DNA from 2 places in the Pseudoalteromonas sp. APC 3893 genome. Region 2 is predicted to be linked to the other one. Evidence: predicted binding sites of a transcription regulator. Region 2 holds the regulator's gene; the other holds the start of a gene.
The links. Region 2 encodes NrdR, which represses ribonucleotide reductase genes. Its sites were predicted from a motif close to AAACACNANATNTNGTGTTT; they were not measured.

Region 1: the regulator NrdR is predicted to act here: its motif matches at 1,416-1,435, upstream of nrdA (class 1a ribonucleoside-diphosphate reductase subunit alpha).

What each region holds. Positions count from the first base shown of each region.
Region 1 covers NZ_JASDCD010000001.1:771,764-780,264, forward strand. Annotated here, with positions in the region: gene nrdA (class 1a ribonucleoside-diphosphate reductase subunit alpha) at 1-1,326, opposite strand, end outside; gene QMA12_RS03505 (HAD-IA family hydrolase) at 1,705-2,388, opposite strand; gene ubiG (bifunctional 2-polyprenyl-6-hydroxyphenol methylase/3-demethylubiquinol 3-O-methyltransferase UbiG) at 2,388-3,098, opposite strand; gene gyrA (DNA topoisomerase (ATP-hydrolyzing) subunit A) at 3,288-5,984, shown strand; gene serC (3-phosphoserine/phosphohydroxythreonine transaminase) at 6,064-7,146, shown strand; gene aroA (3-phosphoshikimate 1-carboxyvinyltransferase) at 7,146-8,423, shown strand.
Region 2 covers NZ_JASDCD010000007.1:141,575-150,075, forward strand. Annotated here, with positions in the region: gene QMA12_RS11055 (DUF1289 domain-containing protein) at 1-151, shown strand, start outside; gene nagP (N-acetylglucosamine MFS transporter NagP) at 469-1,770, shown strand; gene QMA12_RS11065 (hypothetical protein) at 1,900-2,265, opposite strand; gene glyA (serine hydroxymethyltransferase) at 2,544-3,800, shown strand; gene nrdR (transcriptional regulator NrdR) at 3,917-4,366, shown strand; gene ribD (bifunctional diaminohydroxyphosphoribosylaminopyrimidine deaminase/5-amino-6-(5-phosphoribosylamino)uracil reductase RibD) at 4,368-5,492, shown strand; gene QMA12_RS11085 (riboflavin synthase) at 5,515-6,168, shown strand; gene ribBA (bifunctional 3,4-dihydroxy-2-butanone-4-phosphate synthase/GTP cyclohydrolase II) at 6,238-7,350, shown strand; gene ribE (6,7-dimethyl-8-ribityllumazine synthase) at 7,432-7,896, shown strand; gene nusB (transcription antitermination factor NusB) at 7,912-8,322, shown strand; gene thiL (thiamine-phosphate kinase) at 8,368-8,501, shown strand, end outside.

The DNA of each region.
Region 1 (8,501 bases), on a different contig from region 2:
AATTTCTAAACATAAGTTAGATTGACGAATCGGTGCAACCTTAGAAATAAATGGGCTGTGCGTATTACAGTGATCAACGTTTTGTAAATAAATACGGCCGGTGCTGGCACGCTCTTGGGCAAACATTGAAAACAGCTCAATTGCTTTAATACGCTTTTTGCGAATTGACTCGTCTTGCTCATATTGAACATATAAACGATCGAATTCATCTTGATCTTCAAAGAATGCATCGTATAGACCCGGCACATCAGATGGGCTGAATAAAGTAATGTAATCATCTTTGATCAGACGCGCATACATTAATTTATTAAATTGTACGCCGTAGTCTAAGTGACGAACACGGTTATCATCAACACCACGGTTATTTTTAAGTACTAATAAGTTTTCAACTTCTAAATGCCATAATGGGTAGAATAACGTTGCTGCACCACCACGGACACCACCTTGCGAACAGCTTTTAACCGCTGTTTGAAAGTGCTTATAAAATGGGATACAACCGGTGTGGTAAGCTTCACCATTGCGAATAGGACTACCTAAAGCACGGATTCGACCAGCATTAATACCAATACCTGCGCGTTGCGATACATATTTTACAATGGCAGATGAAGTGGCATTGATAGAATCAAGGCTGTCACCACATTCAATTAGAACACATGAACTAAATTGACGTGTTGGTGTACGTACCCCCGCCATAATTGGCGTTGGTAATGAAATTTTAAACATTGATACCGCATCATAAAAACGCTTGATGTAATCTAAACGCGTTTCTTTTGGGTAATCCGAGAACAAACTTGCAGCAACAAGAATATATAAAAACTGTGCACTTTCGTAAATTTCACCCGTCACACGGTTTTGTACTAAATACTTACCTTCTAGCTGCTTTACAGCTGCGTAGCTGAAGTTTAAATCTCGGCTATGATCAAGGTAGTTATCTAGCTCGTCAATTTCTTGTTCTGTGTAATCAACCAGTAGATGCGCATCATAACGCTTGTCTTCTACTAACTTAGTAATGTGATCATATAAACGTGGTGGCTCAAATTGGCCATATGCTTTTTTACGTAGGTGGAATACAGCTAAACGAGCCGCTAAGTATTGATAATCTGGGCTGTCTTTAGAGATTTGATCAGCAGCAGCCTTGATAATCGTTTCATGGATGTCTTCAGTGCGAATACCATCATAAAACTGAATATGTGACTTTAACTCTACTTGCGAAACTGAAACGTTATTTAAACCTTCGGCGGCCCACTCAATAACGCGATGAATTTTATCAAGATCAAGTGACTCTTTACGGCCGTCACGTTTGCTTACAGATAGCTGTTGGTTCATAGTTTTGCCTGTATTCCTTGGGAAATATAGTCTTAGAAAATTATTATTCTAGTTATAACGTTAAAAGCGAATTTAATTGAATAACATTTAGCCACAATATCTGGTGCTCTTCAAATTCTAGATCACAAGATAGTGTGGTCTGCGATCATTTGCAAGGGACAGAAAGGAGACCCTTTGTGGATAAGTTTGGGATAACATGCTTGTGTTAGTAGCCATTAACCTTTGACCATTTGATTAAGGTGAAATTTATAAAAAGCAACTCAAGATCTATTAAATTTAGTCATTTTAAAAATAAATTTTGGCTGCTTTTTTTATCAACACAGTTTGAGCTAATTTTAAACTAATCACAACATATAGTGTTTTTAAACTGTAAATGCACTATATGTGGTTAAATCCATCAATTGGGCTTTGCCAGTTAAAATCTGCATTCCAACTTAATGCCTCGGCTTCACTTGGTACATAACCCCACAGTGCGGTCGCGCTGTGCATATTGGCGGCTTTTGCAGCTTCTATATCACGTTGTGCATCGCCGATATATAAACAGCGCTTAGGTTCGACATCTAAAAGCTCAGCTGTATGTAACAAAGGTAAAGGGGAGGGCTTTGCAATATTGAGGGTATCACCACTGACTAAAGCGTGAGTATCTTTGAGTTCAGGTATTTGGGCAACTAATGGCTTAGTAAGAAACTCTGGCTTATTTGTCATGATCCCCCATTTTATCTTTTGTTGATCAAGGGCTAATAACAATTGCGCGACGCCGGTGAAGCACTGACTATGAGCTGCAATATTAGCACTGTAGGCATCAAGTAATTGCTGACGCAGCTCACTTTGGTCTTGCCGTGATTGCCATAACTGACCAAAACCGACTTCTAAAAGTGCTACTGCACCATTGGAGGCGGCAGGGCGGTATATGTCTGCAGTGACCAAGGGCATTAAATGTGCTTTGAGAACACTATTAAGCGCAGCACCTAAATCATCCGCTGTATCAAGTAGGGTACCGTCTAAATCAAAAATAAATGCATCATATTCAATTGTTTGCTCTGTTTTATTGAAACTTACCATTAGGCAAGTTTCTCAAAATGTAGAATATAATTAACGCTTACATCACTATTTAATGTGTATTGCTTTGACAGTGGATTGTAATTTAAACCCGTACTAGCACGTACTTTTAAGCCCGCTTGTTCAGCCCAAGCAATTAATTGGGCGGGTTTGATAAACTTTTTGTGATCATGAGTACCTTCAGGCACCATTTTTAAAAGCTTTTCTGCACCGACAATAGCGAATAAATACGCTTTAGGGGTTTTATTCAAAGTTGAAAAAAATATGTCAGCCCCCGGTTTTGCCAGTGCTGCCACAGCATGGATAATTGAGGATGGATCAGGGACATGCTCAAGCATTTCCATACAGGTAATTACGTCAAAGCGAGCAGGGTGTTGTTGTGCGTACTCTTCTGCAGGTACTTTAATGTAATCAACATTCACTCCAGTTTCTAAGCTATGTAACTTTGCCACTGTTAATGGCTCTTGCCCCATATCAATGCCGGTCGCTTTAGCACCCATACGGGCCATACTTTCTGTTAAAATTCCGCCACCACAGCCAACATCAAGTACTTCCTTATCAAATAGCCCTTGTGTCTTATTACAGATAAAATCTAATCGTAACGGATTAATCTCATGAAGGGGTTTAAATTCACCTTCGCGGTCCCACCACCTTTCGGCAATGGCTTCAAACTTTGCAATTTCTGCACTATCTACATTTTGATGTTCGGTCATAAAATACTTCCTCGTCAATCTGAGGCCATTATATAGGGCTAAATTAATAAATCGCAAAGATTTAGCGCCTGTAAATCTAAATTAATTGTGGTAGCATGGTCTATTAGAATACGTTTAATAACAACAAATACTCTATAGCGCCTTTAAAACGGCACTTTGTGAGTTAATACTGAAGGAATGTGATATCAAATGACTGATCTCGCCAATGAAATTCTGCCAGTCAATATTGAAGACGAGTTAAAAACGTCCTATCTAGATTACGCGATGAGCGTAATTGTTGGACGTGCATTGCCTGACGTGCGTGATGGTTTAAAGCCAGTTCACCGCCGCGTTTTGTTTGCAATGAACGAGCTTAGTAATGATTGGAATAAACCATATAAAAAATCGGCACGTGTTGTCGGTGACGTAATTGGTAAATACCATCCCCATGGCGACAGTGCGGTTTATGACACCATAGTCCGTATGGCCCAGCCATTCTCTTTACGTTATATGTTAGTAGACGGCCAAGGTAACTTTGGTTCTGTTGATGGTGACTCAGCGGCAGCAATGCGTTATACCGAAGTACGTATGGCAAAAATGTCGCATGAATTATTAGCCGATCTTGAGAAAGAGACCGTAGACTTTGTACCTAACTATGATGGTACTGAGCAAATCCCAGATGTGTTACCAACGAAAGTTCCTAACCTATTAGTGAATGGTTCATCAGGTATTGCCGTTGGTATGGCAACAAATATACCGCCACACAACTTATCTGAGGTTATTAATGGCTGTTTGGCTTTAATACAAAACCCAGATTTAACTATTCATGAGTTAATTGAATACATTCCTGGTCCTGATTTCCCAACTGCGGCAATCATTAACGGTAAAAAAGGCATTGAACAAGCTTATTTAACCGGCCGTGGTAAAGTGTATATTCGTGCTCGTGCTGAAATTGAAGTGGACGAAAAGTCAGGTCGTGAGACCATCATCGTTCATGAAATTCCTTATCAAGTAAACAAAGCGCGTTTGATTGAAAAAATTGCTGAGCTTGTAAAAGATAAGAAAATCGAAGGTATCAGCGCATTACGTGATGAATCAGATAAAGACGGTATGCGTATCGTTATCGAGATCAAACGTGGTGATGTAGGCGAAGTTATACTTAATAACCTATATGCACAAACACAGCTTCAAACAGTGTTTGGTATGAACATGGTTGCTTTGATCAATAACCAGCCTAAATGCTTTAACTTAAAAGAAATGCTTGAAGCGTTTATCATTCACCGCCGTGAAGTGGTTACGCGTCGTACCGTGTTTGACTTACGTAAAGCCCGTGACCGTGCTCACACCCTTGAAGGTTTAGCTATCGCGCTTGCGAATATCGACCCGATTATCGAATTAATTCGTAAATCACCGACACCAGCAGAAGCGAAAGCCGCATTAACAGCACGCCCTTGGGAGTTAGGTAACGTTAAGTCGATGCTTGAAAAAGCAGGTGAAGCAAACGTTGCACGCCCTGATTGGTTAGCAGATGACTTAGGTATCCGTGACGGTCAATATTATATTTCTGAGCAGCAAGCTCAAGCAATTCTAGATCTACGCTTACACAAGCTAACAGGTCTTGAACATGAAAAAATCTTAAACGAATACCAAACGTTGTTAGATTTAATTGCTGAGTTATTACATATCTTGGCATCACCAGAGCGTTTAATGGAAGTTATTCGTGACGAATTGGTTGAAATTAAAGACCAATACGGTGATGAGCGTCGTACAGAAATTAACGCCGCAGCACACGATATTAGTCTTGAAGACTTGATCAATGAAGAAGATGTTGTTGTTACCTTGTCTCACGAAGGGTATGTGAAGTATCAACCATTATCAGATTACGAAGCGCAGCGACGTGGTGGTAAAGGTAAATCAGCAACCAAGATGAAAGATGAAGACTTCATCGAGCGTTTATTGGTTGCGAACACCCACGATACTATTTTGTGTTTCTCAACAGCAGGACGCTTGTATTGGCTTAAAGTGTATCAATTACCGCTAGCGAGTCGTGCGGCACGTGGTAAGCCAATTGTTAACTTGCTACCACTTGAAGCTGATGAGCGTATTACTGCTATCTTACCGGTACGTGAATACGAAGAAGATAAATACATCTTCATGGCAACGGCATTTGGTACAGTGAAGAAAACACCATTGACTGCATACAGCCGTCAACGTGCTAGCGGTATCATCGCGGTAAATCTTAATGAAGGCGATAGCTTAATCGGTGTTGATATCACCGACGGCAGCAACGAAATCATGCTCTTTACTGATGCGGGTAAAGTTGTACGCTTTAAAGAAGCCGAAGAGACAGCTGTTGTTGATGAAAATGGTAACCCTGTGCTTGATGAAGATGGTAACCCTGAAATCCGCTTTAAAGGTGTGCGCCCAATGGGCCGTACCGCAACGGGTGTTCGTGGTATCAAGATGGCCGATGAGCAACGTGTTGTATCCTTGATTGTGCCTAAGACTGATGGTGCTATTTTAACAGTGACTGAAAATGGTTACGGTAAGCGTACATTACTTGAAGATTACCCATCTAAGAGTCGTGCAACACAAGGTGTTGTATCGATTAAAGTGAGTGAGCGTAACGGTGCTGTTGTTGGCGCTGTACAAGTAGACGACAATGACGAAATCATGATTATATCTAATCGTGGTACGCTTGTTCGAACTCGTGTAAACGAAGTTTCTACCGTTGGGCGTAATACTCAAGGTGTTATTTTGATAAGAACTATTGACGAAGAGCAAGTAGTTGGTTTACAACGTATCGAAGAGATCGAAATCGATGAGCTTGACGCTATCGAAGGCGAGAGTGAAGAAATAGTCGAAACGGTAAATGAAGAAGCAGGTGATAATCCACCGGTTGAATAACATTGACCATTAAAAAGCGGCTTCGGCCGCTTTTTTTATTTATAAATAAAAAAGGTAATTACTGGAATGAGGAAAGGTAATGAGTATATATAATTTTTGTGCGGGTCCAGCAATGCTACCGCCAGCTGTGATGGAAAAAGCACAAAAAGAATTTGTCGATTGGCAAAACTTAGGTGTCTCGGTGATGGAAATTAGTCACCGTAGTAAAGAATTTTTAGCATTAACTGAAAAATGCGAAGCAAGCTTGCGCCGATTAATGAATATTAGCGATGAGTTTGAAGTACTGTTTATGCACGGTGGTGGCCGTGGTCAATTTGCAGCTGTTCCTTTAAATTTGCATTTGGATGATAAAGCCGCTGTTTATTGTGAAAATGGTGTGTGGTCTAAAGGCGCTGTAGCAGAGGCATTAAAGTTTACGCAAGTTGAAGAGCTTGATGTTCGTAATGATACAAACGAACAGTTTTCGATTAAGCCAGTGAGTGAATGGTCGTTTCCAAAGGATCCTTCATATATTCATTACTGCCCAAATGAAACCATTGATGGTATTGAAGTGTTTGATGTGCCAAGCCACCCAACAGCGCCTATTGTCGCTGATATGTCATCAACAATTCTGTCTCGCGAATTTGATGTGAACCAGTTTGACCTAATTTATGCCGGTGCACAAAAGAATATCGGCCCTTCAGGGCTTGCAATAGTCATCATTCGTAAAAGTTTGCTTGAACGCCAAGGCCTACCAAAGCCGGGGATTTTTGATTATGCCCTGGAAGTTAAACAAGGCAGCATGTATAACACGCCGCCAACGTTTGCTTGGTACCTAGCCGCTGAAGTATTTGAATGGCTTGAGCAAAACGGTGGTGTTAAAGCCATGGAGCAGCAAAATATAGCAAAAGCCGAGCTGTTATATAATTTTATTGACGAGTCGCCATTTTATAATAATAAAGTAGCCAAGCATTGCCGCTCTCGCATGAATGTACCATTTTGGTTAAATGACGAAAGTTTAAATGAGCAATTTTTAGCTCAAGCTAAAGCCGCGGGTTTACTTGCATTGGAAGGGCATAGAATTGTTGGTGGTATGCGCGCGAGTATTTATAATGCAATGCCCCTTGCAGGTGTAAAAGCGCTGGTTGATTTTATGGCTAAATTTGCTCAGGAGAACAGTTAATGGAACAGTTACGACTTGAGCCAATATCATCAGTAAATGGCACTGTTACCCTCCCAGGCTCTAAGAGTTTATCTAATAGAATATTATTACTGGCTGCTCTTGCACAAGGCACCACCGTTGTTGAAAACTTACTTGATAGCGACGATATTCGTCACATGCTTGGCGCCCTTAAATTATTAGGGGTTAATGTTGAACTTAATGAAGATAAAACCGTGGCTACCGTACAAGGCGTTGGTGGGCAGTTTTTAACGCCAAGTGAACCTTTGTTTTTAGGTAACGCAGGTACAGCATATCGACCTCTAACAGCCGTGCTAGCGGCTGTGCAGGGTGAGTATGAGTTAATTGGCGAGCCGCGTATGGAAGAGCGCCCAATTGGCCATTTGGTTGATGCATTACAAGCGCTCGGTGGTGAAATCAAATACTTAAAGCATTTAGATTATCCGCCCCTTAAAATCACCGGTGGTCAAATTAATGGTGGCAATGTTGAAATTGATGGCAGTATTTCAAGTCAATTTTTAACAGCTCTATTAATGGCTGCACCACTATTTAATGGCGATACCACAATCACAATTAAAGGCACTTTAGTGTCAAAACCATATATCGACATTACTTTAGACGTGATGGCGCGTTTTGGTGTTGATGTTAGCCATGATAATTATCAATCTTTTAAAGTTAAAGGCTCACAACAATATCAAGCCGTAGAGCGAATTATGGTAGAGGGTGATGCTTCATCTGCATCATATTTTGTTGCCGCAGCGGCTATTGCAGGTGGTGAAATTGAAATTAAAGGAGTGGGTGCTAAATCAGTTCAAGGTGATATTGGTTTTGCCAAAGTAATGGAGCAGGTTGGCGCACAAATTGATTGGTATGATGAGCGATTAGTCGTGCGTAAAGGCCAATTGAAAGGGGTCGACATTGATGCTAATGCAATTCCTGATGCGGCCATGACTCTTGCCACCGTTGCATTATTTGCCGATGGGCCGACTGCTATTCGAAATATATATAATTGGCGAGTAAAAGAAACTGATAGATTGTATGCCATGGCCACTGAGCTACGTAAAGTGGGGGCTGAGGTTGTTGAAGGTCAAGATTTTATTGAAATAACGCCACCAACTAAATTCAACGATGTGGCCATAGACACTTATGATGACCATAGAATAGCCATGTGCTTTGCCATGGTGGCAGTGGGTGGTCAAGCAATCACAATTAACGATCCTAAATGTACCTATAAAACTTTTCCAACGTTTTTCAATGTACTAGCGTCTGTAAGTAAATAGTTACAATACGTAAAAATAAAAACTTGCGTACAAAAAGCGGATCTATTTTAATATCTGGCGTATAATACGGCGGTTTTA
Region 2 (8,501 bases):
CGTTAGGTGTTGCTGCTTAGATAGTAGAGATATTTGTATTGGCTGTTTTCGCAGCCTTGAGGAAATACTTGAATGGCATAGCGCTTCAATCAGCCGACAGAAAAAAATACTTGCAACATGCCAAGCGCGTAAAGCTGCAGCAAAAAAATAACGACTCTAACGACGCTCAGGATGAGCTAATCAACATATTCTTTGAGCAAATTCTTTTGTGCACGATATAAACTTTTCAAAAATATAATTCCAGAATTCATCTGAATTATTGTAAATAATTGTTTATTTACTGTTTTAAGCTGCAGTGGAAGTCGTTTATGAGTAACTTTAATGTAAAATGATAGCGCTGTCATTTTTGTTGGTGTATGATTAATTTATTGTGAAAAAAATGATTTTAGTTTGCAGTGGCTGGATTTTAGATAAATATAATGAGTTCAAAGCTAAAATAATTAATTAAAAAACTGTTGAGATAAAACTATGGAAGCAACCGTCGAGTTAGAAGCAAATACTAAGCACAGTATTTGGCTGCCAATGACATTGGCAGGATCAATGTTCTTTATTTTAGGGTGTATAACCTGGCTTAATGGTGCAATTACTCCATTTTTACAACAAATGTTGGTGTTATCTCCGTTACAAGCTTCGTTTATTATCTCTTCATTTTATATTGCCGTAACTGTCGCAGGCATCCCATCTGCAATGCTTATTAAGCGTGTTGGCTATAAAAATGGGATGGCGATAGGTTGTGCCGTTATGGCGGCTTCTGCATTAATGTATATCCCTGCAGCAAAGCTGCAAATGATTGAAATATTCTTATTTGCTCAATTAATGATTGGCGTGGGACAAACAATCCTGCAAACAGCGATTAACCCTTATGTGGTAAAAATGGGTTCTGAGAAATCAGCTGCCGTACGTGTTTGTATTATGGGCTTATTAAATAAATTTGCTGGGGTTATCGTGCCTGTTATTTTTGCAGCAGTAGTAGTAAGTGGTGTCGTTGCCGACGGAGAGCAATTATCGCAAGCGCAAAAAGATGCGATGGCGAACAGTTTAATCTTGCCTTACCTAGCTATTGCTGGCTTTATTCTATTGTTTGCACTCTTTGCTAAATTTGCACCATTACCTGATTTAGTCTTCGAAGAGTCTGAAGGCAGTGGCAAAGGAGAAGTAAAAGAAGCCTTACAACATCCTCACCTAGTATTTGGTGTAATAGGTATCGCACTGTACGTGGCTGTGGAAGTGATTGCCGCGGATACCATTGGTTCTTATGCGTTACAAATAGGTGTAGCCGACTACTCTGTAATGACCTCATACACTATGGCGTGTATGTTAATTGGTTACGCCATTGGTATAGCCCTTATTCCACGTTTTATGTCGCAGCAAAATGCACTTGTTATGTCTGGAGTTGCAGGTATTGTCACTGTGCTTGCTGTTGTGCTAGGTAGTAATGAATCATTTATTATTGCTAACTTATTATTAGTACCGTTTGGCGGACCTGAATTACCAGACCCACTTTTATATATCGCATTACTTGGCTTTGCGAATGCCATGGTGTGGCCTGCTATTTGGCCTTTAGCGCTGGCAGGGCTTGGGCGCTTAACGGGCACTGCTTCTGGCTTACTTATTATGGGTATTGCTGGTGGCGCGTTAGGCCCATTATTGATTGGTCTAGGAAATGTCGTTGGTCTTGGCCCGCAAGGTGCTTATGTTGTGATGATTCCAAGTTATATATTCATCTTATTCTATGCTTTGAAGGGTCATAAAATGAGAAGTTGGAAATAGAGAGGAACTGGTGACAGCAAGGTTAGCGAGAGTAAAGTTTTAGCGAGAGTAAAGTTAGCTAAGAAAGTTTGTAAGCTCCCAAGAGCGCGGTTTATTCCGCGCTTTTTCTTGGTCTATAAAGCTAGCATATTAAACCATAGAGCGGGAACGCCTGTTTAATACTCGAAGAGCTAAAATTAATAGCGCAATTAAGCAAATGATTACCCCTGCAATAGTTGCTAATTGATGTGGCACCCAACGTATTATCAATAAACCAAATGTGAGTAATATAAAAGGTTTGAATTCATAGTAGTAATAGTGTTTTTTAACTCTGATTCGATTTACTTTATGATCAACACGGCGCGCGTTTGAGCGTAAACGCCAGATATTCGCACCATAAAAAAACATCATAATGCCCAATAAAGTGCTAATAAAAGAATTACCGATAAGTAAACAACCTGCACCAAAGAGAAAGCTTAAATAGGGAATTGATTCATATATAGGTTTAGCGATCATAATACTTCGTACCATCATCCTTGACTGTAACTTAATTATTGATTGTACCTTAAGTAGAAGCCAAAGCAATTTATTAACATATTTAAATTATAAATGTCTAGTCGTTTTGTTTATTAGTAATTTTTATGTTTCTATAAAAAAATATCATTACAAAAACACTGTGAATTAATTTCAATCCCTGTTTAAATATGTTCAAGATAAGAGCATAGGCAAATTGACGTTTTCAGCGTATAATTCAGCCTTTCAAAAATACCATACACGTTGCCCTAGGAGCCCCCATGTTAGAACGTAGCATGAATATTTCGGATTTTGATCCAGAGTTATTTGCAGCAATCAATAAAGAAACTGCACGTCAAGAAGAGCACATTGAGTTAATTGCCTCTGAAAACTACTGTAGCCCACGCGTACTTGAAGCGCAGGGATCACAGCTTACAAATAAATATGCAGAAGGCTACCCGGGCAAGCGTTACTACGGTGGTTGTGAGCACGTTGACGTGGTTGAGCAATTGGCTATTGACCGTGCAAACGAATTATTTGGTTCTGATTACGCAAACGTACAACCACATGCGGGTTCACAAGCGAATGCAGCTGTTTTTTTAGCGCTTTTAGAAGCTGGCGATACAGTGCTAGGTATGAGCTTAGCTCATGGTGGTCACTTAACGCATGGTTCACATGTAAGTTTCTCAGGTAAACTTTACAATGCAATCCAATACGGACTAGATGAAGCGACTGGCGAAATCGATTACGCTCAAGTTGAAGCGTTAGCACTTGAACACAAACCAAAAATGATTATCGGTGGCTTCTCAGCATACTCTGGTATCGTTGATTGGGCTAAATTCCGTGAGATAGCTGATAAAGTCGGTGCCTACTTATTTGTAGATATGGCTCACGTTGCAGGTTTAATCGCTGCAGGTGTTTACCCAAGCCCAGTTCCTCATGCTCACGTTGTAACAACAACGACGCACAAAACATTAGCAGGCCCACGTGGTGGTTTGATCATTTCTGCATGTGGCGATGAAGCTATCTACAAAAAGCTTAACAGCGCAGTATTCCCTGGTGGCCAAGGTGGTCCTTTATGCCATATCATTGCTGCAAAAGCAGTGGCATTTAAAGAAGCACTTCAACCTGAATTTAAAGAATACCAAACACAAGTTGTTAAAAATGCCCAAGCTATGGTTGCAGTAATGCAAGAGCGCGGCTATAAAATCGTATCTGATAAAACAGAGAACCACTTGTTCTTACTTGATTTAATCGATAAAGATATCACTGGTAAAGATGCTGACGCAGCGCTTGGTAATGCTAATATCACCGTAAATAAAAACTCGGTACCAAACGATCCGCGTTCACCGTTTGTTACTTCAGGCCTACGTATTGGTTCACCTGCAATCACTCGTCGCGGCTTTAAAGAAGCTGAATCAAAAGAGCTTGCTGGTTGGATTTGTGACGTACTAGACAACATCAATGATGAGTCTGTACAAGCGCAAGTAAAAGAGAAAGTTCAAGCTATCTGTAAAAAATTACCTGTTTACGCTTAATCTAATTAGTTTAAGTATATAAACAGTAATTTAGATAACAAGAGCGATGTTTTTTGTTATTATAAAGGCCGCCCATAAGCGGCCTTTTTAGTTTTTTGAATCGGAAGCAGACACCTATGCATTGTCCATTTTGCACCGCAAAAGATACCAAAGTGATAGATTCACGTTTAGTTGGTGGTGGTCACCAAGTTCGCCGTCGCCGTGAATGCAATGAATGCCATGAGCGCTTTACCACTTTTGAAGGGGCTGAATTGGTGATGCCAAGAGTAATAAAGCAAGATGGCAGCCGCGAACCATTCAACGAAGACAAACTGCTCAATGGCTTACACCGAGCGCTAGAAAAACGCCCTGTTAGCACTGAGCAAGTAGATGAAGTGGTCAATATTATTAAATCCCAGCTACGTGCCACCGGAGAACGTGAAATTTCGAGTCACTTAATTGGTGAATGCATTATGGAGTCATTAAAAAAACTCGATAAAGTAGCTTATGTTCGCTTTGCATCTGTGTATCGCTCGTTTGAAGATATACGTGAGTTTGGCGAAGAAATAGCGCGTTTAGGCGATTAGTATGCAATTCACAGAGCAAGACCACTTTTATATGAGCCGCGCTATTGAGCTGGCAAAGCGTGGCCGTTTTACGACAACCCCCAATCCTAACGTTGGTTGTGTATTAGTTAAAAATGGGGAGATTGTGGGTGAAGGTTTTCATCAATTAGCAGGGCAAGGCCATGCTGAAGTAAATGCTTTAGCAATGGCAGGGGAGCAGGCAAAAGGGGCTATCGCCTACGTTACGCTTGAACCATGTAGCCATTTTGGCCGAACACCACCGTGTGCCGAAGGTTTAAAAAACGCTGGAGTACGTAAAGTGATCGCCGCAATGGTCGATCCTAACCCGCAAGTAGCGGGGAAGGGATTAGCCATTTTAGCGGATGCAGGCATTGAGGTCGCATCGGGTTTACTTGAACCACAAGCCCGGTTATTAAATCGTGGCTTTCTAAAACGTATGGAGCGGGGGCTGCCATTTGTAACGTGCAAAATGGCAGCCAGCCTTGATGGTAAAACGGCATTGCAAAATGGCCGAAGTAAATGGATAACCTCTACTAAAGCGCGCCAAGATGTGCAGTTATTCCGTGCACAAAGTTGCGCGATTTTAACTGGCGCTGACACCGTGATAATTGATGATGCGAAATTAAACGTACGTCAAAATGAATTACCGCAAAAGCTACCAACAACGCTTCCACTGCGTCAACCTATTCGCGTTATTGTTGATTCACAAAACAGGTTAACCCCTGACTTAGCGCTTTTTAGCATTGAAGGTGAAATAATAATCCTCACCACAAAGCTTGATAAATCTAAACAATGGCCACATTACGTTAAGCATATTGTAGTGCCTGAAAAAGAAAAAAAAGTAGATTTATTAGTGGCACTAAAATTATTAGCACAACAACAAATAAACTCTATTTGGTTAGAAGCAGGTGCAACCCTTGCTGGTGCGATGACTGAACAAAATTTAATTGATGAGTTTGTAGTTTATCTTGCGCCTAAATTATTAGGAAATGACGCGAAAAGTTTACTAAACTTTGCAACGCTGACTAGCATGCAAGATACTATTAACCTCGCTATCAAAGAATGTGCATGTGTGGGCGAAGATATCCGTATTATCGCCGACATTGCGACAACGAAATCGTCTTAACTTATTATTGAGAGTAACCACTATGTTTACTGGTATTATTGAAGCAACTGGGGTCATTAGCAATTTGCGAAAAACCCAAGGCGATTTAGCTATACGAATTCAAAGCAATGACTTAGATATGTCGGATGTTAAACTCGGCGATAGCATTGCCACCAATGGCGTGTGTTTAACCGTAGTTGAAAAACACCAAGATGGCTTTAATGCTGATTTATCTAATGAAACAATCAGCCTAACGGGGTTTGCACATTATCAACAAGGGCAAAAAGTTAATCTTGAAAAAGCCATGCAGCCAGTATCTCGTTTGGGCGGCCATCTAGTTTCTGGGCATGTTGACGGTATTGCTACAATTACCAGCATCACAGCAAATGCACGTGCAACAGAGTATTGGCTTACAACAGATGCTGAGCTAATGAAGTATATACCTTATAAGGGGTCGGTGTGTGTTGACGGTATTAGCTTAACGGTTAACGCTGTTGAGGGGAATAAATTTAAGCTCACTATCGTTCCTCATACAGCAGAACAAACAACGATTGCTGACTTTAAAGTAGGCACTCAAGTAAACTTAGAAGTTGATCAAATAGCCCGTTATTTAGAGCGCTTGATCAAAGGTGCAGAACAACCTGCAGGTTCAGATATTTCAATGAGCTTATTAGCTCAAGCCGGTTTTATGAAGTAATAACCAAACCAACTCGAGATACGAATTGGTTTGGCTAAATAGACTCCACAACTTAATTATGAGTAGATTATGAATTTACACAGCGCACAAGAAATTATTGATGACATTAAAGCCGGTAAAATGGTTATTTTAATGGATGACGAAGACAGAGAGAATGAAGGCGATTTAATTATTGCTGCTGAGCATATTAGTGCTGAAGCAATTAACTTTATGGCGACTCATGGTCGAGGCCTTATCTGTTTAACGATGACACAAGAACGCTGTGAGCAGCTTGATTTACCATTAATGGTTAAAAATAATGGTGCTGCATTTTCTACTAATTTCACTATGTCGATTGAAGCATCGAAAGGCGTGACGACAGGTATTTCTGCCGCTGATCGTGCGCGTACAGTACAAGCTGCCATTGCAAAAGGTGCAGTTCCATCAGATATCGTACAACCTGGGCATATTTTCCCAATAATGGCTCAGCCTGGCGGCGTCCTAACGCGTGCTGGTCATACAGAAGCTGGTTGTGATTTAGCGCGTTTAGCAGGTCTTGAGGCATCGTCGGTGATTGTTGAAATTCTCAATGCAGATGGCACTATGGCGCGTCGTCCAGATTTAGAAATATTCGCAAAAGAGCACAACATTAAAATTGGTACTATCGCTGATTTAATTGAATACCGTAACATCAATGAAACCACAATTGAGCAAGTTGCTAAATGTAAGCTACCGACTCAACATGGTGAGTTTGACTTAGTAACGTATAAAGACACAATTGATGGTCAACTCCATTACGCTTTATTAAATGGTGAAATTAAAGCCGATGAGCCAACGCTAGTACGTGTTCACTTACAAAGCACCTTTAATGATGTTTTATTATCAGATCGTAGTGCCGACCGAAGCTGGGGTTTATCAGAAGCCATGGCTTATATTGCAAAGCAGCAAGGTGCGTTAGTTATTCTTGGTAAACAAGAGTGCACAGAAGAGTTAGAAGCGACGGTAAAAGCATTTGCTGCAGAAGATGTGGGTGAGAGTGTTAGTCATCGTAAATTCCAAGGTACATCGCGGACTGTTGGCGTGGGATCACAAATATTGGCTGACTTAGGTATTAAACAAATGCGCTTGATGAGCCGACCGAAAAAGTACCATGCACTTTCTGGCTTCCACCTTGAAGTGGTTGACTATGTAGAGCCGCAATAAGCTAGGCTATTTTTTTATTTTTATGCTATGATGCGCTGCAATTTTTGCGCAATCGCTTGAACTTATTTTTAGGGTTATCGAATGAAAATTATCGAAGGTAATAAATACGCTCCGGGCAAGAAATTTGCCATTGTCATTTCACGCTTCAATGACTTTATTGGTAGCAGCCTATTAGCAGGCGCTGTTGATGAATTAAAGCGCACTGGTGGTGTATCAGAAGACGATATCACAGTGGTATATGTACCTGGTGCGGTTGAGTTACCTTTAGCAGCGAAACGCGTTGCAGCAAAAAAAGAGTATGATGCAATCATCGCCTTAGGCGTTGTGATCAGAGGTGGTACACCACACTTTGACCTCGTTGCTGGCGAATCAAATAAAGGCTTGGCACAAGTGTCGCTTGAGTATGATATCCCGGTTGCATTTGGCGTATTAACCACAGAGAGCATTGAGCAAGCGATTGAACGCGCTGGCACCAAAATGGGCAACAAAGGTGGCGAAGCTGCTTTAGGTGCGCTTGAAATGGTTAATGTGTTAGATAAAATTTAAGTTTAAGGAATTTTTGTGAAACCAGCAGCAAGACGTAAAGCACGTATCTTAGCACTTCAAGCCGTTTATTCTTGGCAACTAAGTGGCAATGCAATTGCCGATATCGAGCAACAAATGTTGATCGAAAACGACGTGACTAAAATCGACGTTGAATATTTTAAAGACCTCGCTCGTGGCGTTGCTGTAAATAAAACGCAACTTGACGAAGCTGTTTCTCCACACCTTACCCGTCCATTTGATGAGTTAGATATGGTTGAAAAGGCGATCTTACGTCTGAGCGCTTATGAGCTAAAATTCCGCGAAGATGTACCATACAAAGTAGCAATCAATGAAGGTATTGAGCTTGCTAAAATTTTTGGCGCAGAAGACAGCCATAAGTTTGTCAATGGTGTATTAGATAAAGCAGTTAAGCAATTACGTAAGTAATCTTACTGCAAAAAGGAGAGCCGGCATAGGCCGGCTTTTTTGTGTATGAAGGAATTTGAATTAATTAACCGCTACTTTAAAGGTCGTGGCATTACACGTCGTGATGTAAACCTTGGAATTGGCGATGACTGCGCTTTAGTAACTGTCCCTGAGAACTGCCAGTTGGCAGTAACCACTGA